3 regions of the Pseudomonas sp. NY11955 genome follow, and region 1 is predicted to be linked to each of the others. Evidence: riboswitches for the same ligand, from Rfam matches in the RefSeq annotation. Region 1 holds a riboswitch; each other region holds the start of a gene.

The links. Region 1 has a riboswitch for cobalamin ahead of ACNFBR_RS09445 (ABC transporter substrate-binding protein). Riboswitches for the same ligand answer to the same signal wherever they lie in the genome.
Region 2: linked by a shared signal. The riboswitch ahead of ACNFBR_RS14415 (CbtB domain-containing protein) and the one ahead of ACNFBR_RS09445 (ABC transporter substrate-binding protein) in region 1 are both predicted to bind cobalamin.
Region 3: linked by a shared signal. The riboswitch ahead of cobW (cobalamin biosynthesis protein CobW) and the one ahead of ACNFBR_RS09445 (ABC transporter substrate-binding protein) in region 1 are both predicted to bind cobalamin.

The regions. Positions count from the first base shown of each region.
Region 1 covers NZ_JBLUPS010000004.1:181,714-189,444, reverse strand. Annotated here, with positions in the region: gene ACNFBR_RS09475 (diguanylate cyclase) at 1-913, opposite strand, end outside; gene ACNFBR_RS09470 (hypothetical protein) at 973-1,452, opposite strand; gene ACNFBR_RS09465 (hypothetical protein) at 1,723-2,046, shown strand; gene ACNFBR_RS09460 (OprD family porin) at 2,087-3,424, opposite strand; gene ACNFBR_RS09455 (ABC transporter ATP-binding protein) at 3,463-4,242, opposite strand; gene ACNFBR_RS09450 (FecCD family ABC transporter permease) at 4,248-5,264, opposite strand; gene ACNFBR_RS09445 (ABC transporter substrate-binding protein) at 5,264-6,274, opposite strand; cobalamin riboswitch at 6,385-6,583, opposite strand; gene ACNFBR_RS09440 (DUF1624 domain-containing protein) at 6,612-7,731, opposite strand, start outside.
Region 2 covers NZ_JBLUPS010000006.1:342,450-350,180, forward strand. Annotated here, with positions in the region: gene ACNFBR_RS14390 (response regulator) at 1-52, opposite strand, end outside; gene ACNFBR_RS14395 (DUF1272 domain-containing protein) at 275-517, opposite strand; gene cobM (precorrin-4 C(11)-methyltransferase) at 584-1,336, opposite strand; gene ACNFBR_RS14405 (cobalamin biosynthesis protein) at 1,371-1,757, opposite strand; gene ACNFBR_RS14410 (CbtA family protein) at 1,757-2,443, opposite strand; gene ACNFBR_RS14415 (CbtB domain-containing protein) at 2,453-2,641, opposite strand; cobalamin riboswitch at 2,735-2,959, opposite strand; gene ACNFBR_RS14420 (LLM class flavin-dependent oxidoreductase) at 3,027-4,127, opposite strand; gene ACNFBR_RS14425 (class II aldolase/adducin family protein) at 4,291-5,085, opposite strand; gene ACNFBR_RS14430 (acyl-CoA dehydrogenase family protein) at 5,110-6,273, opposite strand; gene ACNFBR_RS14435 (LysR family transcriptional regulator) at 6,476-7,366, opposite strand; gene ACNFBR_RS14440 (GNAT family N-acetyltransferase) at 7,491-7,731, opposite strand, start outside.
Region 3 covers NZ_JBLUPS010000006.1:199,906-207,636, forward strand. Annotated here, with positions in the region: gene ACNFBR_RS13830 (multidrug/biocide efflux PACE transporter) at 1-364, shown strand, start outside; gene ACNFBR_RS13835 (branched-chain amino acid aminotransferase) at 522-1,541, opposite strand; gene ACNFBR_RS13840 (hypothetical protein) at 1,762-2,124, opposite strand; gene ACNFBR_RS13845 (glyoxalase superfamily protein) at 2,121-2,498, opposite strand; cobalamin riboswitch at 2,600-2,817, shown strand; gene cobW (cobalamin biosynthesis protein CobW) at 2,917-3,984, shown strand; gene cobN (cobaltochelatase subunit CobN) at 3,988-7,731, shown strand, end outside.

The DNA.
Region 1 (7,731 bases):
ACCACAGCAGCAGGCTGCCCACCAGCGCCAAGGGCGCCGATGTGCCGACCACGTTCAGCACCAGGTGGCTCAGCGGCGTCACTGTCTGCGCCAAGGGTTGCTGCGCAACCACGCCCCAGCCGGCGCTGGGTACGGTGGCGAAGCCGGCGAGCATTTCCACGCCCAGGCTGTTGGTCAATTGCCGCGTACCGCTGTCCAGTGTCGCCAACTGATCGACCAGTGCGTTGCCCTCCACCACAGTGCCTACCCGTTCGCTATTGGGGTGGTACAGCAGGCGGCGGTTGCGGTCGACCACGTACAGGTACGAACCGTCCTTGTAGAAATGCTCGCCCAGCAGGCTGTTGAGGATGTTGCGTTCGCGCAGGTACAGGCTGCCACCCACATACCCCTGGTAGTGGCCGTTGCTGTCGAACATGGGTTGCGACAGCGCCACCACCAGGTTGTCGGCCGCCGACAGGTAGGGCGTGGAAACCAGTGGGCGGCGTTCGTGCAAGGCTTGCTGGGCGCCAGGCGACTGTACGTGGGTGCCGACCAGGTGGCGTAGCGGGGCGGGGGATACCGCCAGCAGTACGCCGTTGGCGTCGATCACGAAGGTGGAGTTGAAGGCCATGCTCTGGCCCAGTACACGGTCGGTTTCCAGCTGCAACGCTGCGCCATCGCTCAACTGCCGGCCCTGTACGCCGGCGCTGAACATCAGTTGCTGCAGGGCGTTGCCGATGAAGGTTTCGGTAATGCTGGCCAGCTTTGTCGCATACACCCGGTTGGCTTCCAACGCATTGTCGATCAGTAACTGGCGCTGCACCCGGTAGCTGGCGAAGTAGCTGGCGCACAGCATGACCACTGCGGTAAGGGCGCAAAGCACCAGAATGAGTGTACGTAGATCCAGGCGCAATCCATGCTTGGCGTGTGGCAATCCTGACCTCGGGGCATCGAAAAAGGGCTACTGAAAAAGAATGGCCTTGCGCGCCGCACTCAAGAACCTGCCTTGTCCAGGGCGTCAAGCTCGTCTTCCACCTGCTGCATGCGTTGCTCGACCAAGGCCTGCACTTTGCTATCGCGGGCGGTCTCGCGCATCAGGGCGGTGAGTTTTTCGCTCAGGCGCTTACCGGCTTCGGTGTCTTCCAGGGCGCGGGCTTTGGCCGGGTCCTGGGTGGCGGCGACGATGGTGGCGAATTCCGCGTCGCTGAAGTTCTTTTCGCTGTACAGGCGGAACAGGTCCTGGCGCTGGTCTTCGACGGTGAGGTGCTTGCGCAGCACGTCCTGAATGCTCGCTTGCGACAGCTGCGGGTGAGTGCGGCCCAGCAGCACGGCCATGCGCTCGATGTTGTGTGTGTAGGCGTCCTGCAGCGGAAGCTGGGCAAGGATCTGTGCTTCACGGGAGGGTTTCTGGTCGCAGGCGGTGAGTGCGGCAGTCAGCAACAGGGGCAACAGCAACTTCTGAAGGCGAGGCATGGCGTGGCCTGGTCGGGCAGTGAAGGCTGCCGATTATACCGATGTCCGCCAGGCCACGACGAGCCCTGTGAGTTGCCTTGAGCGGTGCGCTGATGTGGAGCAGGATCCGGTCTGGCAAACCACGCATATGCAGTTGTGAGTGCGCTGACTTGTGGGAAAACGCCGACAGTGGCGCATTGGATGTGAACGACGTGTTCATTTCAAAATCTGCCCGGCGTGCTTACCTTCCCTCGTGCATGGCTTTTTAATTGCACCCAAGGGAGACTCGCAATGCCACATATGGCCCTGTACAAACTCAAACTGCTGGACGAGTTCGAAGATCGCCTGGACCTGTGGACCTTCGGTGATTTCGAGAACAGGTTGACGGGCTTGTGGCGTGGGGCAACGCGGCATGATGCCAAAAGCATCATCAATGCCGCGCACAAGGAACGGCGTTGGCCGAAAACGGTGAAGCGCTATTTGCTGACTCATTACCGGGCGTTCGACAACGTCAGTTTGGAGCTGGAAAGCACGTTTGCCGAGGTGTTGGCGGCGATGAGCGTGCAGGAGCGGGCCCAGTGGGGGTTGCTGCCTGCTGGCAATTCAGTTGCCTGACAGAACCTGCGCAGTAGCCCCATTCAGGCGAAGCGGTGCCTCAGAAACCACCCGACAACGGCCACTCCACCGCCAGCCGTATCTGGTCACCATCCAGCTCCGCCTGCGCCGTGTTTCCCCGGTGCTCGTTGTGCCTCACCGAGAACGTCGTCCCCTTGGCTTTGCCACTCTGAACCACATACCGCGCTTCCAGGTCGCGCTCCCAATGCTTGCCACCCTTGCCATACCCCAGGTAGGCATATCCGCCATTGGGGTCCACATGTGTGCCATCGATATCGAAGCCTCGCACATACAACGCCGTCAGGTTCAACCCCGGCACGCCGTAGGCGCCCATGTCCAGGTCGTAGCGTGCCTGCCATGACTTTTCGTTCGGTGCGTTGAAGTCCGACATCTGCACCGCGTTGGTGATGAAAATCGCGCCGCGCGTTACGTAGTCGAAGGGCGTGTTGCCGTCCACTTGCTGCCAGCCCAGGCTGAAACCGTGTGGGCCCTGGTTGTAACGCGAGAGCAGGCTCCAGGTGGTGGTGTCGATACGCCCGGACAGCGCTTTGCCGGTGTCGGTGGTGCGATACAGGTTGAGGTCCAGGCTGACGCTGCGGCGGGCATCCAGGGCGTGGCTGAAGGTGCTGCCCAGGTAGTGCTGGTTCCAGCTGTCCTCGTAACGTGAGGTGTACAGGCTGGCGCTGAAGGCGGTGCCGGGGTTCCACACCACACCGGCCAGGTCGAAGCGGTTGCCCTGGCGGCCGTTGGAGTAGTTCACCACGAAGCCTTGGTCGTGGCTGGAGGCGTTGCGGTCGGTGCTTTCGTTGAAGTGCCCGGCGACCAGCTTGAGGTTGTCGAGTTCATTGCTGGTGAGAAAGAAACCCGTGGCGGTCTCGGGCAGCAGGCGGCTGTCGGAGGAGCTGAACACTGGGGTCTTGACCCGTTGCTCACCGTAAGACAACACGGTATCGGACACGCGCAGTTTCAGTGCCGCACCGGCGCGGCTGTACTGGTTTTCAGGATGCCCGTCGTTATCGACCCCGAGCAAGCGCGCCTTGCCCGCTCGCCCGCCGCCACTGTCGAGTTGCACGCCCAGGTAGGCATGGGCATCGACCCCGACACCGATCAGGCCTTGGGTGAAGCCGGACTGGAAGGTACCCATCAAACCATAGGCCCATTCCTCGGCCTTGCCATTACGTTCGTTGCGCGGTTTGTAGGCATTGCGCGCTGCACTGTTGCGCCCGCCGTTCTTGTAGTCACGCTGGTCGAAAACGCTGCGGTTGAGCAGGTTCAAGCTGCCATCCTCGACAAAGCCATTGCTTCGCGACTGGGCGGAGTCGGCCAGGGTGAAAGGAGCCAGGCCCAGTAGCGACAGTGCCAGCAACAACCGGTTCAGGGCGACAGGGCGCAACGGCATGGGCAGAACTTCCTGGTTCAGGGGGCGCGAAAGCGCAGAATGCGCGCGCCGTCGAAAGGGTCGGTGAGGTAGTGGGCGTGGATGCCAAAGGTGCTCAGCAGGCGTTCGGGGGTGAGCACTTCGTATGGTCTGCCGAGGGCGACCAGGCGGCCCTTGTCGAGTACCGCGACACGGTCGCAGGTGAGCGCCTGGTTGAGGTCATGCAGGGCCACCAGGGTGGTTACCGGCAGGGCCTGCACTTGCTGCAGCAGGCTTAGTTGATGCTGGATATCCAGGTGGTTGGTCGGCTCGTCCAGCAGCAGGATTTGCGGCCGCTGGGCCAGAGCGCGGGCGATGTGCACACGCTGGCGCTCGCCACCGGACAGCGAGCCCCACGGACGCGTACGCAGGTGCAGGGCATCGAGGTCGGCCAACGCCTGCTCGACGATGTCGCGGTCCTGCCGGGAGAACGGCGCCAGGGCCGAGAGCCAGGGCGTGCGGCCCAAGGCAACCGCGTCGAACACACTGATCGCATCGAGGGTATCGGCCTGTTGCTCGACCAGCGCCAAGGCTTGGGCAACACGGCGTCGGGGCATCTGTGCCAGCGCTTCGCCCATGAGCTGTACGCTGCCGCAGGCGGGTTTGCGCAGCCCTGCCAGCAACTTCAGGAGTGAGGATTTGCCCGAGCCGTTAGGGCCGACGATGCCCAGGGTTTCACCGGCGACAACGCTAAGGTCGATATCGCTGAGTACGGTATTGCCGGCCAGTTGTAGGCCCAGCCTTTGACAGCTCAACGGAGGCATGTGTACAGCGGCCATGAGGGTCATGGACGCCCCCGACGGCTGACCAGAATCAGCGCGAAGACTGGCGCGCCGATCAGCGCGGTCACCACGCCCACCGGGATCACCTGGCCGGTGATCAGTGTGCGCGAAAGGATGTCAGCGGCAATCAGGAACAGCGCACCGCCCAGCGCGCTGGCGGGGAGCAAGCGGCTGTGCCCGGGACCGAGCAGCAAACGCAGAGCGTGAGGTATCACCAGCCCGACAAAACCGATGGCGCCGACAATCGACACCATCACCGCCGTGACCAGCGCCGCACAGCTGATCAGCAGCAACTGGGTGCGCCGCACCGGGATGCCCAGCGAGGCTGCCGAATCGGCACCGAAGGTGAAGGCATCCAGTGCGCGGCGATGCCATAGGCACACCAGCAAGCCGAACAGCGCCACCGGCACAGCCAGCCACACCGAAGGCCAGCGCACGCCACTGAGGTTGCCCAGCAGCCAGAACAAGATGCCACGCGCCTGCTCGGCAGTGGCCGACTTGGTGATCAGGAAAGCGGTCAGGGCATTGAACAGCTGCGAGCCGGCGATACCGGCAAGGATCACCTGGGCGTTGTTGTTGCTGGGGCCGGCCGCGCGGGCCAGTACCAGCACCAGGGCAAATGCCGCCCCGGCGCCGATGAACGCCCCGGCGGACATGCTCAGCGCCAGGCTACCCAGGCCCAGCAGGCCGACCAGTACCGCGCCGGTCGAGGCACCGGCAGACAGCCCCAGCAGGTATGGCTCGGCCAGCGGGTTGCGCAACAGCGCCTGGAGTATCACGCCGCAGGTGGCCAGCCCGGCGCCGCAAGCGGCCGCGACCAGGGTGCGGGTCAGGCGGTAGTTCCAGACGATACCGGCGTCGATCGGGTCGACCGGGTAGCCGGCCTGCCACAGGTGGTTGGCCAGCACCTGACCGACCACGCTGGGCGACAGGTTGGTTTCACCGATGGCGATACCGGCCAGCAGGGCGGCCAACAAGGCTGCCAGGGCAACCGCGATGCAGGGTAACAGGCGCATCATCACTGGGCTGCTTTACCGCTGGCAAACGCTGCGGACAGCGTCTGCACGCCGCGGAACAGGCGGATGCCGGCCTGCATGGCGTCGGCGTCGAGAATGATGATGTGGTCGTGCTTCACCGCGTCCATGTTGCGGGTTACCGGGTCGCTGCGCAGGAATTCGAGTTTTTTCTGGTAGTCGTCGGCGGGGAAGCGGCGGCGGTCCATGCGCGCGATGATCAGCCAGGTCGGGTTGGCTTTGGCCAGGGTTTCCCAACCTACGGTTGGCCATTCTTCGCTGGACTCGACCACGTTGCGCACACCGAGGGTGCGCAACATGAAGTCGGCGACGCCTTGGCGGCCGGCCACATAGGGGGCGATGTCGAGGTCGGCGCTGGAAAACCAGAACAGCGCAGAGGTTGTCGACAGGTCCTTGCCGGCCAGTTGCGCCTTGGCACTGTCCAGTCGGCCCTTCAGCTCGGCGTTCAGGGCCGCGCCGCGCGCCTGTACGTCGAAGATCTCAGCCAGCTGGCTGACACTTTTGTAGATGCTGTTCACCTGGAAGGCCTGCAGGCGTGTGCCGTCGGCACCGACCAGGTTGTCCTTGCCTTCACAGTCCGAGGGCAGCAGGTAGGTGGGGATATTCAGCTCGTCGAACTGTTCGCGGGTGCCGACCACGCCCTGGGCGCCGACCGTCCATTCGAGCTGCACCGCCACCAGCTGCGGGCGCTTGCCGACCACTGCCTCGAAGCTGGGTTCGTTGTCGGCCAGGCGCGGCACCTTGGCATTCACCGCCTGGTACTCGGGCAGCACGTTGTTGAACCACAGCGAGGTGCCCGCCAGCTTGTCGCCCAGGCCCAATGCATAAAGCATCTCGGTCCCAGCCTGGCCGATGGTGACGGCGCGCTGCGGTGCCTGGGCGAAGGTCTGCGGCTTGCCGCAGTTGTCGACCGTGAGCGGGTAGTGGGTGGCGGCGGCCTGAGCCAGGCCGGTGAGGCCTAGGCCGGCGAGCAGGGTGGCGAAACGGGGCAGCATGCTGGGCGATCTCCTATCGGACAGTTCGGGTGAGGAACGCGCGGACAGGCATCGCCGAGCCCCTGCTGGTGGCTGAGGCAACACTGATGGCCAATCCCGGACACCCCGCCGGTTGGTGTATGTAGGCCGGCAGGTCTCCTGACTGGTGCGTCACGGCCTGGCTCCGGCCTTCCCGGGTGTTAGGCCCAGTGGCATCGATGGAGCAGGCTCGGCACCTACAGTTGCGGGGGCAGTTCCGTTTGGCCCGTGTTGGCGGGCCTGGGATTCCCTATTAGTTCCGTGGTGGAAACCGGCGGCCCGCATGGTAGACCATCGCGCCGCCGGGTGAAAACGCTTTTCAGAAGTACTTCAGCCAGCGGATGTCGCGGCGCCGCTGCTTTAGCTTGGCGAACCCGCGCACCGGTCGGTACAGCGCAACCGCCAGCAGCACTGCAACCACCCATACCGCTGCAATGCCGTCGAAGCCAAAGTAGTCGCCATGGTTGAGACCCAGCAGCGCTACACAGGCCAGGTACAGCAGCTTCAACACATACAGGTGCAGCAGGTAGAAGAACATGGGGGCTGCACCGAACACCGCCAGGGCACTGATCCAGCGCGGCTGGGAAGCACGCTCGAAGGCCCGCAGCAACAGCAGGCCGCAGCCCAGGGTCAGGGCCAGGAACAGCAGCGACGGTGGGTATTTGGTGATGTTGAAGAAGCTCATCAGGGTTTGCGTGAAGGTAGGGTAGCCGCTCCATGGCGCCTCCCCGTAGCCGTTGAACATGCGCAACACCACAAAACCCAGCAGTGCGAGCAACCCGGCCAGCAGCAGGCGTTGCTGGCGTTGCCCGGCAGCGCTGCCGCGAGCGAACCAGGGGCCCAGGCCGTAGCCCAGGGCGATGACGCCGATCCATGGCAGCACCGGGTACGACGTGCGCAGGCGCAGGTTGTCGGAAAACGCCAGCCAGCCACGGTCATGCAGAATCGCCCAAGGCACATGCAGCGCAGATTCCACACCAAAGTGCAGGCCGTCGAGCAAGTTGTGCCCGGCGACGATGAGGGCGCCCAGGGCGAGCAGCGCGGCGCGTGGCAGCCACACCAGCAGCGACAGGGCAATCATGCTGACACCGATGGCCCAGATCACCTGCAGGTAGATCACGCTGGGCGGCAACTGGAAGGTCCAGGCGAAGTTGACCAGGGTGAACTCCAGCGCCACCAGGAACAACCCGCGCTTGAACAGGAACGCCGAGACGTCGCCTCGGCCCTGATGCTTCTCGCCGTACAGCCAGGCCGACAGGCCGGTCAGCAGGACGAACACTGGCGCGCAAAGGTGGGCGAGGGTGCGGCTGACGAACAGCGATGGCTCTGTGGTGTCGATGGTCATCGGGTCGCTGACCTGGCGGTGCAGGAAGAAGGTCTCGCGAACGTGGTCCAGGAGCATGAACAGGATTACCAGGCCGCGCAGGGCATCGATGCTC
Region 2 (7,731 bases), on a different contig from region 1:
GCAAGGACAGCCGGACGATGGGGTGGTCGTCGACGATCAGCACGGTTGTCATGTGGAAAACTCCTGTAGGGATGTGGTCCGCTTCCTGGATCACACAGGAATACGTTTACAAGTGGTGTTATCGGAAGCGCTGCACGATACGACCATTCCCGAAGTTTGGTAATGCCGAGTATAGAGGTGTTGAAAGTCCTCGTAGTTGTTGTTGAAAAGTCCTACACAAAACGGAAAAGACATCACCGCTCGCAAAGCGGTGATGTCAGGGTTTTGCCATGGCTCAGGTGCAGGCTGCGTGCGGTTTTTTTACGCGCAGGGTCGAGGCGGGGTTGTTGGCCAATGCCTGGCCCACCCGGGTCGGGCGGGCCACCAACTGGCCGGTGCAGTTTGGGCAACGGCCTTGAAAGCGGGTTTCGGCACAGCTACGGCAGAACGTGCATTCAAAGGAGCAGATCAGAACATCGGGGCTGTCACCCGGCAGGTCGGTATCACAGCACTCGCAGTTGGGGCGTAGTTCCAGCATGGGCATGGCTCCTGTTCGCAGGCGGGAACTGGGAGTCTGCAATGCTCCGTGCAAGGCTGGCAATGCTCAGTTGCCGGGGCGATACAGGTGGGCATGCCCGGCACGGTACAAGGCCGATTCGGCGAACGGCGCATCGCCCAGCACATGCCCTACCAGTATCAGGGCCGTGCGCCGGAAGTCCTTGGTTGCCACGCGTTCAACAATATCGCCGAGATTGCCGCGCACCCAGTCCTGGTCTGGCCAGGTGGCGCGATGCACAACCGCTACCGGGCAGAGCGCGCCGTAGTGCGGCAGCAGTTCATCGACAATCCGCGACAGGTGTTTGACCCCCAGGTGAATCGCCAGGGTACTGCCATGGCGCGCCAGATCGCTCAGTTGTTCGCCAGGCGGCATTGGCGAGCTGTCGCCATAGCGGGTAAGGATCACCGTCTGCGCCACGTCCGGCAAGGTCAGTTCGCAGCCAAGCAGGGCAGCGCTGGCTGCCGTGGCGGTGACTCCAGGGATGATCTGGTAATCGATACCCAGCGCCTGCAGGTGGCGGATCTGCTCGCCGATGGCACCGTACAGGCTAGGGTCGCCGCTATGCACCCGGGCTACGTCCAGGCCTTGCTCGTGCGCGCGTTGCATGGCCGCGACAATCTGTTCCAGATGCAGTTCGGCGCTGTTGATCACGGTCTCGGCCTGGTGACCTTCGAGCACGGCTGCGGGCACCAGCGAGCCGGCATAAATGATCACCGGGCATTGGCGAATCAGCCGTTGGCCCTTGACCGTGATCAGGTCCGGGTCGCCGGGGCCGGCGCCGATGAAGTAGACGGTCATGGATAGTCCTTGCAAGAATTTGGGGGTGAAGCGCTCAGCAGGCCAGGGCGAGTGTCGCCTGGCCCAGAACCTGGCGGGCCAGCAGCAATCGGGCCCTGCCAAGCTGCTGGCTGGCCAAGGCCAACGCCGCGCTCTCGGCTACACCCCAGCAGCCGCTGTGGGCATGGGCTGCGGCGGAACGGTGGCTGAGCATGGGTTCGTATGGTTGCAGTTGCGCGCTATGGTACAGCACCAAGGGTAAACCGAGGCGTTCGGCCAACTGCAGCAAACCGGGTTCGTCGGCCTTCAGGCTGATGCTGGCAATGCCGCGCAGATCTGCCAATGCCAGGCCCTGGGTGTCCAGGGCCTGGCTCAGCAAGTTTTGCAGGGTGTCCGCCGAGCAACCTCGGCGGCAGCCAAAGCCGGCGTAGAAGCCCGGCATCAGGCCTGGCTGGAACGGCGGAACAGCCATGCGCTGAGCAGGCCCAAGGCCAGCCAGAAGGCGGCGTTGGTGAGCCAGGAGGCTACTTTGAACTGGGTTTCCAGCGCTTCAGGGGCCAGGCTTTCGTGCACCTCGGGTTGCGGTGCGCCGATCACATGGGGAATCACCAGCAGTGCCGCGCCAAGCACCTTCAGCAGCCAGTGGCGGGCGAACACCAACAACGCCAGGCCCAGCGCAGTGGCGCTGGCGGTGCCAATCCACCAGGTTTGACGTTGACCCAGGTCGGCAGCCGCAGTGCCTGGCAGCTCTGGTGGCAGGCCAAGGGTTGGGGCCAGGCAGAACACGGCGAAGCCGGCGAGCCCCCACAGTGCACCCGTGCCGGCGCGCTTCGGCTCGCGCAGGCTGTACAGGGCGGCCAGGATCAGGGCGAAGCCGACCGCGACCACCAGGTTGCCACCGGTGGTGGACAGCACCCGCTGCCAGCCGTCTTCCGGCGACCAGGCTTCGGCACTGTGCTCATGGGCGGCCACTTCGCCACCATGCTCGTGATGTGCGGCGGGGGCCGAGGACTCGTAGGTTTCCGCTTCAAGAATCAGCGGAGCGACCCAAAAGCTTTGCAGCAGGGTCAGCAACAGGGCCGCAAGCAGCCCGCTGAAGCCCGCGGTACGGGCGATGCGCGTGATCATCAGGGGTACTCAGTGGCAGGGGAAGGCGGCGCTGTGGCGGGTGTCGTGGGCGGCGTTGTGCACGGCCTCGATGTGCGAGAAGCCGGCAAAGTACACCAGGCACAGGCCCAGCAGGCTGGCGCCGACGGCGATGACCAGGCGCTGGCTGAGGGTAACGGGGGTGGCAAGGCTGTGTTGTTTGGCGCTGGTGATGGGCATGACGCGTTCCTCTGCTTTTTTGTGGGCAACGGGCGAGCGCGGCAGCCCCGGGCGAGGTGGCCCAGGGGAATGCAACAGCGCCCGCCCACCGCGGGGTGTTCATGAACGCCAGGCCGGTCTCCGGGCTTGCGAGGAAGAGCAGGGCTCCTGGAACACGTCACCTTCCCATGCCGCAGTTACCAGGCACAGTGGTACAGACGCTTCACTCGCTTACCGTTGCGGGGGCAGCACCGGCATTGTCCGGCCCTGTTGGAGGGCCTGCGACGCACCGGTTTCCCGTTTCACCCCGTGAGGGGCACCTGAACGCGAGGCATAAGAAGAGCATGGGGCGGGCTTGGCGTCAATGCCGCACTTGACCTGGGAGGGCAGTGCAGCGAGTAGAGCGCTAGGCCGTGCGCGCGTTGCGCCCAGCCTCGTGCCGTTCAACCAGCGCACGAATCCGCGGGATCAGGTCCTGCCCGTACTCCACCGCATCACGTAGCTGGTCAAAGCCGCGGAACAGGAAGGTGGTTACCCCCAGTTCGTAGTACGCCAGCGCCGCCTCGGCCACCTGGTCCGCAGTGCCCACCAGCGAGGTGGAGTTACCTGCACCACCGCCTAGCGCGGCAATCTCGGTCCACAGCCGGGTGTCGTGCACCTTGCGCTGGCTGGCCAGCTGCACCAGGCGTTCGGAGCCGGCGTTGCTCTTGCCGAAGTTCTTCTCGCGGCGATTGCCCTGATGGATGCCGATGCGCGCCTGGGCATCGGCCAGGATGCGCTCGGCACGGGCCCAGGCCTCGGCCTCGGTAGCCCCCAGAATCGGCCGCAACGACAGGCTGAAGCGAATATGCTTTTCGCGCCCGTAGCGGGCGGCGGCCTTGCGCACCTTGGTGATGCGCTCGCCTACCTGCTCCAGCGGTTCGCCCCACATCATGTAGACATCGGCGTGCTTGGCGGCCACTTCGACCGCCGCGTCAGAGGCGCCGGAGAAGTAGATCGGCAGGTGCTGCACGGGCTTGACCAGGGTCAGATTGTCTTCGACGCGGTAGTGCGTGCCCTGGTGGTCGAACGGTTCATGGCGCGTCCAGGTGTCGCGCAGGACCTGCAGGTATTCGTCGGTACGGGCATAGCGGGCATCCTTGTCGAGGAAGTCGCCATCGCGCTGCAGGTCGCCGCTGTCGCCGCCGGTGATGACATTGATCGAAGCGCGGCCACGGCTCAGTTGGTCGAGGGTGGCAAACTGGCGGGCGGCGAAAGTCGGGGCCTGAAAACCGGGACGGTGGGCTACCAGCAGGCCGATGCGCTCGGTAAGGGCGGCCACATAGCTGGCCAGGATCAGCGAGTCCGGTGCGCTGGTGTTGACCGCCAGCAAGGCCTTGTCGAAGCCACCGTATTCCTGGGCCTGGGAAAAGGCTTTGATGAACTCCAGGTCCACCAGCGGGCCACGTGGGGCCTGAGATTCGCTGCTTTCCTGCGGGCCGATGAGGCCGATGAATTCGAGGCTCATGGGTGAAGCTCCTGTGCTGTTGAGTGGGCGATTCGGGCCGCGCAGGCGGCGAGATAAGCGGCCTTGCAGGGCGGTGGTAGAGGGCCTGCGCCTGGCTCTGGGGCGCTTGGCGGTGAGCGCGGGGTTGCCCGCGAAAAGGTTGACTCAGGCCCCTGTAACGCTGTCAGTCCTGGTAATCCAGCCCCTCCCGATCCAACTGGCGGATCAGTGCATCCCAGTGCCGCTGGATGCCTTCCCCCAACCCATCGGAAAACCGCTTCGACTGCTCATGCACCTTGGCAATTGCCGCCGGCGCCGCATGCAGTAGCTGGTCATTGCCCCCGGCCTGCGCCGCCACCTGGATGTTGCAGGCGCGCTCCAGCCCGTGCAGCTCGCGGAAGGCATGCTCGACGCTGATGCCGCCGGTCAACAGGCCATGGTTGCGCAGGATCAGGATGTTGCTGTCGCCCAGGTTGGCCACCAGCCGCTGCTGCTCATCCAGGTCCAAGGCGACGCCTTCATAGTCGTGGTACACCACGCGGCTGTAGTAGGCCAGGGCGTGCTGCGAAATCGGCAGCAGGCCATCGCGTTGCGCCGACACTGCAGCGCCGTCACGCGTGTGGGTGTGCAGCACGGCCTTGAGGTCGGGCCGCGCACGGTGAATGGCGCTGTGAATCACATAACCGGCCTGGTTGATACCCAGGCCCAGCGGATCATCGATGATCGTGCCGTCTACATCGACCTTGACCAGGTTGGATGCGGTGATTTCGTCGAACAGCAAACCAAAGGCGTTGATCAGGAAATGCTCGTCTGGCCCCGGCACGCGAGCCGAGAAGTGCGTGTAGATGTGGTCGGTCCAGCGGAACAGGGCGGCCAGCCGGTAGGCCGCGGCCAGCTTTACCCGTACCTCCCATTCTTCGGCGCTGACCCGCTGGCGTACGGTGTTTCCCTGGGGGGTGACGACAGACAGTACAGTCATGGTGTTCTCCAAAAATGTGAGGGCTCAGTAGCCGCGTTGGGTGCCAACCTGGCTGTGCAGCACCTGCGCCAGGGCTGCGCGGCCGACCTGGCCGAGTACCACGTCATCCTGGGGAGTGTGGATTCGGCTGCACAGCACATCGCGATAGTGCCGCTCCAACGGATTGCGCCGTGACAGGCCGGGGTTGCCGGCAGCCTCGATGGCCAGCTCGACGGCTTGGATGGCGTTGCCGCTGACCAGGTGTTTGAGCTGCCCGGCGTGGCGCGGGTCGGTCTTGCCGCTGGCGGCCGCGTCCAGCAGGCTCTGGTTGGCGAACAGCAGGGTGTCGATGCGCCCGACCACTTCCTGGAAGCGCGCCAGGCTGGCCAGTGGTGCGCCCAGGTTGGAAGGCGTTCGCTGGTTCAGGAACTGCACCAGCCAGTCACGTGCGGCCTGGGCCACACCGTCGTACAGCGCTGGCAGCAACACCGCCATCCACAGCAGGGCGGTACTGTCGAGCTCGGGGCGTGGCGCACTGGCCGGGCTGACGCTGACGGCATGGTCCAGCGGGATCAGCACCTCGTCGAACCGCACTTCATGGCTGCAGGTGGCGCGCATGCCCAGGTGGTCCCAGTCTTCGACGATACGGATACCCGGGGTGTCCTTGTGCACCAGGAAGCCACCCACCAGTGGGTCCTGGTCGTCGCTGCGGGCCCACACCAGGTACCAGCTCAGGCCATGGCTGCCGGTGGAATAGATTTTGCGCCCAGACAACCGCCAGCCTTCGGCGGTGCGTCGGGCGATGGTCGCTGGCAGGCCACCACGGGTAGGAGTGCCCAGTTCCGGCTCGACGCGAAAGGCGTTGATCAGCGCGCCGTTGGCCACGGCGTCGCGTGCCACTTGCAGGCGCAGGTGCTCAGGCCAGCGGTCTTGGTCCTGCAGGCGCAAGTGCTGCAGGTACTGCATCACCAGGATCAGCGCGGTGGACGGGCAGCCTTTGCCAACGGCGGCGATCACCTGGCGTGCGCAGGCCAGGTCGGCCCCGCCGCCGCCCAAGCTGCGAGGCACGGTCAAGCCCAGCAGGCCGTGGCGGTGCAACAGGTTGAAGTTGTCGGCGGGAAACTGGCCGCTGCGGTCGTAGCGTTCGGCATTGGCGGCCAGGGCCTGGGTGAGTTCGGCAAGCGCGCTGGCGGAAGGGGGGTGACTCATGGGGTATTCATCCCTGAAACACGGTGGGTTTATAAGACCGTATTCGTATGAATGAAGGCTGTAAAAGTCTTTTTGGTTCTATGCTAATTATGAATTGTATTGATTAAGTTGTCGTTTAGTTATGCGTTGTTGGTATTTATTACCTTGTGTAGGAGCGACCTTGTGTCGCGAAAGGGGCGCAAAGCGCCCTGGCTTTATGGGATCACCCGCACAGCTGCTGCCCCGCCACCCGACCAAACAGCTCCACCGGCTCCTGCAAGTTGCCCAGGTAGCGCGGATGGAACAGCCACAAATCCACTTGCGGCTTGAAGTCCGTCACGTTGATCACATCAAGCGCATCCCGATGGCGGCTGTTCTGCAACAATGGCTCCGGCACCAGGCCAAGCCCCTGTCCATTGGCCACCAGCCCCAGCTGCAGCTCGGTGCCAAAGGTCTCCAGATTGATCGACAGGCTCAGCCCTTGTTCGCTCAGGGCACGCTGCAGGCCGGCGCGAAAGCCGCAGCCATCGGGGTTGAGTACCCAGCCCCGGGTGTAGCAGTCCTTGAGCTTGAGGTTGCGCTTGCCGGCACTGCCCTTGGCTGCCACTACCCGCAGCGGCATGCGTGCGATCGACTGGCTGGCGATGCCCTCGGGGAAGATCTTGCCCGGTGGGAACAGCGCGGCGGCGGCGTCGAGTTCGCCATTTTCCATGCGGGCGATCAGGCTGCTGCCCCAGCCGCTGGTGACCTGGGTGCGCAGGTCCGGGTAGGTTTCGCGGATTTGCGCCAGGGCATCGAGCAGCACCACATCGCCCAGGGTTTGCGGCACACCCAGGCGTAGGGTCCCGGACGGGGCGCCGTCGTTGGCCACCAATTCGCGCAGCGAGTCGATCTCGCGCAAGATCGCCTTGCACTGTTCGTACACCCGCAGGCCCATGGGGGTAGGCTTGAGCGGCTTGGTGTTGCGGTCGAGCAGGGTGGCGCCCAGGTCTTCCTCGAAGTTTTGCACCCGCCGGGTGATGGCCGGTTGAGTCAGCTGCAGGGCCTCGGCGGCGAGGTTGGTCGACTGGCAACGGATGACCGCCACGAAGGCGTCCATGTCATCGATTTTCATATTCGGCGCTCACATATTGGGGCGGTGGGACATACCTTGGGAGAATAATCCTCATTGGCGGGATTGTCACAGCGCCTCTGCTGCCCTGCGCCTCATGCGCTTTTCCGGGTTTCCCAATAGCCTGTTAACCGCGTGCAAACGCCGCCAACTTCTCCCCATCCAGCCGGTAGCGCACCCACTCATCCTGCGCCTCGGCCCCCAACTTCTGATAGAAGCCGATCGCAGGCTCGTTCCAGTCCAACACGCTCCATTCCAGGCGCCCGCACTCGTTCGCCACCGCCTCGCGGGCAATGTGCCGAAGCAGCTGCCGCCCGGCACCATCGCCGCGCTGCTCGGGTGTTACGTAGAGGTCTTCCAGGTAAATG
Region 3 (7,731 bases), on a different contig from region 1:
GCTGTGTGCGCCGCTGCTGTCCTGGATCATGGGCAAGTCACTGGCGACGGCGGGCGCGCTGGCTGTGACCCTGTCGGTCATCGCCATGCTGTGGAACATGGTATACAACGCGCTGGTCGATCGCTACGTACAGGCCGAGCGTATCCACTGGAAGGCCCGTGCGCGTTTCGTGCATGGCCTGGGCTTCGAGGCCGGGCTGGTGGTGTGGTGCCTGCCGGTGGCGGCGTGGATGCTGGATATTTCGTTGCTGCAGGCGTTCATGGTGGAGCTGGGCTTCTTCGTGATCATTCTGCCCTACACCGTGCTGTACAACTGGGCGTTCGACAAAGCCCGGCATCTGCTGATGCAGCGTCGCCTGGCATGAGCAACCTGTACCTGTGGGAGCGGGCTTGCCCGCGAAAAATCCAACGCGGTGAATGGCACCGGCTTCGCCGGTGTTCGCGGGCAAGCCCGCTCCCACAGCCAATAAAAAGGGGCATGCCATTAACTGGCATGCCCCTTTTTCAAACCGCTGAAGTGCCTCAGGCGACTTTGACGATCCAGCCAGCCGGTGCTTCAACGTCACCGCTCTGGATGCCGGTCAGCTCGTTGTAGAGCTTCTGGGTGACCGGGCCGACCTTTTCCAGGTCGTGGAACACGTGCAGCTTGCCGTTGTACTCGATGCCGCCGATTGGGGTGATCACCGCAGCGGTACCGCAGGCACCAGCTTCGATGAAGCGGTCCAGCTTGTTGATTTCGACATCGCCTTCGATCACGGTCAGGCCCAGGCGCGATTGCGCCAGTTCCATCAGCGACAGGCGGGTGATGCCAGGCAGCACCGAAGCCGATTTCGGGGTCACGAATTCGTTGTTGGCGGTGATGCCGAAGAAGTTGGCCGAACCGACTTCCTCGATTTTGGTGTGGGTCAGCGGGTCGAGGTAGATGGCGTCGGCGAAGTTGGCTTTCTTCGCTTCAGCGCCCGGCTGCAGGCTGGCAGCGTAGTTGCCACCCACCTTGGCTGCGCCGGTGCCTTGCGGGGCAGCGCGGTCGAAGCTGGAAATCTGGAAGTTGTGCGGTTTCATGCCGCCTTTGAAGTACGAGCCAACCGGGATGGCGAACACCGAGAAGATGAACTCGGGGGCGGTGCGCACGCCAATGTTGTCGCCGGTGCCGATCACGAACGGGCGCAGGTACAGGGCACCTTTGCCGTGCGGTGGCACGAACTTTTCGTTGGCCTTGACCACTTGCTTGCACGCTTCGATGAACACATCGGTCGGCACGTGCGGCATCAGCAGGCGGGCGCAGCTGCGCTGCATGCGGGCGGCGTTCTGGTCTGGGCGGAACAGGTTGATCGAGCCGTCCTTGCAGCGGTAGGCCTTGAGGCCTTCGAAGCACTGCTGGCCGTAGTGCAGCGCCGTGGAGCCTTCACTGATGTGCAGTACGTTGTCTTCGGTCAGGGTGCCTTTGTCCCACTCGCCATTGCGCCATACGGACAGGTAGCGTTTGTCGGTCTTGATGTAGTCGAAACCCAGCTTGTCCCAATTAATGCTTTCGTTGCTCATGACACCCTCATTGTCTTGCAAGTGCCCGATCTCTCGGGCTGCTGTTATATGCGCACCATGCCACCTTAATACATCCTTGGCGGATCGGGAACGGCCAGTCACGAATTGATAGCCTGCGATGCATTTTTCGCGGCCCACTGGCGCTGTAGGAGCAGCCTTGTGCTGCGAAGAGGCCGGGACTGGCGACACAACCTTGCACGGTGTAAACAGCGGCCTGCCCTCAGCGTTGCGTCTGCAAGCGCTTGGCCCAGTCTCCGGCGTGGCTCTGCGCGCAGGCTTCTTCACTGTCAAACCGCACATGCCAGGCCGGATGGTCCAGCTTTATGCCGGCTTGCTCCAGCGCCTGGCGGGTCAGCGCCAGCATGCGCGCTTTCGCTTCGCTCGCCACGGCAGCGGCTTTATCGGCCTCTTGCTCAAATACCCAGGTAATACGCAGGCTGCCCGGAAAGTCCTCGGGGTCGTGGCGATGGGTAAGCCAGCTGAAGCCGACGATCTGCGCCTTGGCGGTTTCGCAGGCATCGGTCAGGCACGCCACCAGCTCCCGCTCAAGGCGGGCCATTTCGCGTTTGCCCAGCGTCTTCACGGGTTGGCCTCGTCATCGATCTGCTGGCAAAAGCGCAGGCGGTTGCCGAACGGGTCCCACACCTGCATCTGCAGGCCCCAGTCCAGGCGCTCGGCCTCGGGCCGGGCGTAACCGTACTGTTTATCCTGCAGCTCGCGCTCCAGCGCGCGCAGGTCGTCGATGCGGGCGAACACGGTTGAACCGGGGCATGCATCGCCATGGTGCTCGGATAGGTGCAGGATCAGGCCATCGCGGTGAATCTGCATGTACAACGGCAAGTCCGGGCTGAAGCGGTGCGACCAATCCAGGGTAAAACCTAGAAAATCGACGTAGAACTCCTTGGCCTTGTCGACCGAGAAAATGCGCAGTACGGGTATGGCGGGGGCGAGGGGCATGGGGCGTCCTTGACCGTGGGTGAAGCCGCCACTGTAACGCAGTTGCGCCCAGCGTTGTCGACCGGCGCCGCCGCAATGGTTGACCACCCGCCAGCCACTGCGTAGCCTTGCCACTTCGAGGTTCTTCGGCCAGGCCGAAGCTAAGATGGGAACGCGGTACAAGCCGCGGCTGCCCCCGCAACTGTAAGCACCGACAACGGATCGACATTGCCACTGCGCCAGCGCGCGGGAAGGCGTCATCCCGCCAGCCCGCTGTTCAACTGAACGGGGCAATGGAACGGTGCGAGCCAGGAGACCTGCCTCGTCACGTTTTCGACTTTCAACCGGGCGGGGTGATCCGGTGGCGAACAAGCCCGGCCAACCTGGCCCGCGGCTGTCGTCCTGCATGCCCGCGCCACACTGCCAAGGGCAATGCGACATGAAAACACTGGCCAAGCTCCCCGTCACCATCGTCACCGGCTTCCTCGGCTCGGGCAAGACCACCTTGCTGCGCCACATGCTCGACAACGCCCAGGGCCGTCGCATCGCGGTCATCGTCAACGAATTCGGCGAGCTGGGGATCGATGGCGAAATCCTCAAGCAGTGCAGCATCGGGTGCACCGAGGAAGAAGCCAGCGGCCGCGTCTACGAGCTGGCCAACGGCTGCCTGTGCTGCACCGTGCAGGAAGAATTCTTCCCGGTAATGCGCGAACTGGTGGCTCGCCGTGGCGACCTCGACCACATCCTCATCGAAACCAGCGGTCTGGCCCTGCCCAAGCCGCTGGTGCAGGCCTTCCAATGGCCGGAAATCCGCAATGCCTGCACCGTCGATGCGGTCATCACCGTGGTCGACAGCCCAGCTGTGGCCGCTGGCACCTTCGCCGCCTACCCGGACCAGGTCGATGCCCAGCGCAAGCTCGACCCCAACCTGGACCATGAATCGCCACTGCACGAGCTGTTCGCCGACCAGTTGGCCAGCGCCGACCTGGTGGTACTGAACAAGGCCGACCTGATCGATGCCGAAGGCCTGGCCAAGGTGCGGGCGGAAGTGGCCGAAGAACTGCCGCCGGCGGTGAAAGTGATCGAGGCCAGCAGCGGCAAGCTGCCACTGGAGGTGCTGCTGGGCGTGGGGGCAGAGTCCGAGGCGCACATCGATGGCCGACGTACCCACCACGATTCGCACCACGACGGCGACGAGCATGACGACCATGACCACGACGCCTTCGATTCCATCTCCATCGACCTGCCCGAAGCCGACGAGAGCCTGCTGCTCGACGCACTGACCCAACTGGTGGTGGAGTTCGGCATCCTGCGCGCCAAAGGCTTCGCCGCCATCCCGGGCAAGCCGATGCGCCTGCTGGTGCAAGGCGTGGGTACCCGTTTCGACAAACACTTCGACCGTGCCTGGCGCGCCGACGAGCCACGCATCACCCGCTTGGTGCTGATCGGACAGGACCTCGACGCTACTCAACTGGAAGCGCGCCTGCGCCAGGCCCTGGGCGCCTGACCCATGCACCTGCTGCGGACCCAGCCCGGCGGCTTCGTGCCGGATGACAGCATTGCCGACCTTGGCCAGACACCCGCCGAGCTGGTGATTCTCTGCAGCGGCGATTCGCACCTGGCATTGCTCGCCGATACCGCCGAGCACTTGCCCGAAGACTTCCCCAGCCTGCGCCTGGCCAACCCCATGCAGGTGCAGAACCATGCCTCGGTCGACTTGTACGTCGACCAGGTGCTGCGCCACGCCAAGGTCATTCTGGTGTCGCTGCACGGTGGCGTTGGTTACTGGCGCTATGGCGTGGAGCAATTGGTCGAGCTGGCCGCCCGAGGCGTGCAGCTGATCCTGGTACCGGGCGACGACCGCCCGGACCCGGAATTGACCGGCCTGGGCAATGTCACAGGCGAGCAGGCCGAGCGCCTCTGGCATTATCTGCGCCAGGGCGGCAAGGCCAACGCCCGCAACCTGTTCAACTGCCTGGCCAGCCAGTGGCTAGGCCGCGACTACACCTGGGACGAGCCGCAGCCGTTGCCGCGCACGGCGGTCTATCACCCGGCCAAGGGCAGTGCGGAGCTGGAAGACTGGTACCCGCACTGGCACCCCGAGCACCCGGTGGCGCCGCTGCTGTTCTACCGCTCGCACTTGCAGGCGGCCAATACCGCGTTCATCGACGTGTTCTGTCAGCGCCTGCGGGCTGCCGGGCTGAACCCGCTGCCGATTGCCGTTGCCAGCCTGAAGGAAAGCGCCTGCCTGGAACAGGTCGAAGCCTGGCTGGACGAGGTTGGCGCCGAAGTGCTGGTCAATACCACCGGCTTTGCCCTGTCCAGCCCCGAACGCCCCAACCTGCGCCCGTTGCGCCGCGACATCCCGGTGCTGCAGGCCATTTGCGCGCAAGACAACCAGCCCGGCTGGGAAGCCAGCGAGCAGGGCCTGGGCGCGCGTGACCTGGCCATGCACATTGCCCTGCCTGAGCTGGACGGGCGCATCATCACCCGCCCGGTCAGTTTCAAGGACATGGCCTGGCGCAGCGAGCGCAGCCAGTCCGACGTGGTGTGTTACCGCGCTCACCCCGAGCGCATGGACTTCGTCGCCGAGCTGGCCCGCCGCTGGGTCGAGCTGGCGCGTCTGCCCAATGCCCAGAAGCGTGTTGCCCTGGTGCTGGCCAACTACCCGACCCGGGATGGCCGCATTGGCAACGGCGTTGGCCTGGACACTCCCGCTGCAGCGTTGAACATTCTCAAGGCATTGCAGGCCGAAGGCTATCCGCTGGCCGACCTGCCGGGCAGCGGCACGCAACTGATCCATCAGTTGCTCGGCGGCGTGACCAACGACCTCGACCACCTCGACCTGCGCCCCTGCGCGCAGAGCTTGAGCCTGGCCGACTACCAGGCCGCGTTCGAACGCTTGCCCGAGGCCAACCGCCAGGCCGTGCTGGAACGCTGGGGGCCGCCAGAGCAAGACCCGATGTACCGCGGTGGCCGGCTGATGGTCGCCGGCCTGCGCTTTGGCCTGACGTTCGTTGGCATCCAGCCGGCGCGGGGCTACCAGGTGGACCCGAGCGCGGTCTACCACGACCCAGACCTGGTGCCGCCGCACGGTTACCTGGCGTTTCACTTCTGGCTGCGTCATGCCTTTGCCGCCGACGCGGTGATCCACGTTGGCAAGCACGGTAACCTGGAATGGCTGCCCGGCAAGGGCGTTGGCCTGTCGGCGCAGTGCTGGCCAGACGCCTTGCTTGGCCCGTTGCCGAACATCTACCCATTCATCGTCAATGACCCGGGCGAGGGCGCCCAGGCCAAGCGCCGTACCCAGGCGGTGATCATCGACCACCTGATGCCGCCGCTGACCCGTGCCGAAACCTATGGCCCGCTGCGCCACCTGGAGCAACTGGCTGACGAGTTCTATGAAGCGCAGATGCTCGACCCGCGACGTGCTCGCGAGTTGCAGCGCGACATCCTGGAGCTGGTCAAGGCCAACCACATCGACCGCGAGCTGCAGCTCGAAGGCCAACTGGACGATGCCGCTATCTGGCTGCCGCGCCTGGACACCTACTTGTGCGACCTGAAGGAGTCACAGATTCGCGATGGCCTGCATGTGTTTGGCCAGTCGCCAGAAGGGCGGCTGCGCCTGGATACGCTGCTGGCGCTGTTGCGGGTTGAACGTGGCGACGGTCGCGGCGGCAATGCCAGCCTGCTGCGGGCCCTGGCCAAAGCCCTGGTGCCAGGTTTCGACCCGCTCGATTGCGAGCTTGGGCAGGCCTGGCAGGGCGCACGCCCTGAGCAACTGCTGGCCATGAGCGGTGAACCCTGGCGTACCTGCGGGGATACCCGCGAGCGCTTGGAGCTGCTGGCGCTGCAACTGATCGGCCAGGCGCTGGACGGCAGCGCACAGTTGCCCGCCCAGAGCGAGTGGCAGCCGGTGCACGACGTGGTGCAGGCCTTGTGCGAAAGGGTTGCTCCCAGCCTGGATGCCTGTGGCAGCGCCGAAATGAATGGCTTGCTGGCGGCGCTGGCGGGGCGTTTCGTGCCCGCCGGCCCCAGCGGCGCACCCAGCCGTGGGCGCCTCGATGTGCTGCCCACCGGACGCAACTTCTATACCGTGGACGTGCGCAACCTGCCCACCACCACGGCCTGGCGCCTGGGTTTCGCCTCGGCCAGCCTGATCCTCGAACGCCACCTGCAGGACCACGGCGATCACCTGCGCCAGCTCGGCCTGTCGGTATGGGGCACGGCGACCATGCGCACCGGCGGCGACGACATCGCCCAGGCCATGGCGCTGATGGGCGTACGCCCGGTGTGGGCCACCGGCAGCCAGCGCGTGGACGACTTCGAGATCCTGCCGCTGAGCCTGCTCGACCGCCCGCGTGTGGATGTGACCCTGCGTGTTTCCGGCTTCTTCCGCGATGCCTTTGGTAACCTGATCCGCCTGTTCGATGCCGCCGTGCAAGCAGTGGCCGCGCTGGACGAACCCGACGACCTCAACCCCCTGGCTGCCCGCGTGCGCAGCGAACGGGCTGCGCTGCAGGCGCAGGGCATGGACGCCGAGCAGGCCGCCCGGCAGGCCGGCTGGCGAGTGTTTGGTGCCAAACCCGGCGCTTACGGTGCCGGGGTGCAGAACGCCATCGATGGGCGCCTGTGGCACAGCCGTGACGACCTGGCCGAGGTTTACCTCAATCACGGTGGCTACGCCTACGGCGCCAGCGACGACGGCACCCCGGCCCGGGCGCAATTCGCCCAGCGCCTGGCCCGGGTGCAGGCGGTGCTGCAAAACCAGGACAACCACGAGCACGACCTGCTCGACTCCAACGATTACTACCAGTTCCAGGGCGGCATGCTGGCGGCGTCGGAAACCTTGTCCGGGGTGGCTGTGGCCAGCTACCACGGCGACCACAGCCAGGCCGACCGGCCGCGCATCCGTACCCTCAAAGAAGAGCTGAACCGGGTGATCCGTGCCCGTGCGCTCAACCCGAAATGGATCGACGGGGTCAAGCGTCACGGCTACAAGGGCGCGTTCGAAATGGCGGCGACAGTCGACAACCTGTTCGCCTTCGATGCCACCACGCACCTGATCGACGACCATCATTACCAGGGGCTGGCCGATGCCTACGTGCTCGACCCGGCGACCCGCGATTTCATCCGCGAGCACAACCCCGAGGCCTTGCGCGACCTCACCGAGCGCCTGTTGGAGGCCCAGCAGCGCGGCTTGTGGCAGGCGCCGGGCGACTATCGCGAAGCCCTCGAGGAACAATTGCTCGAC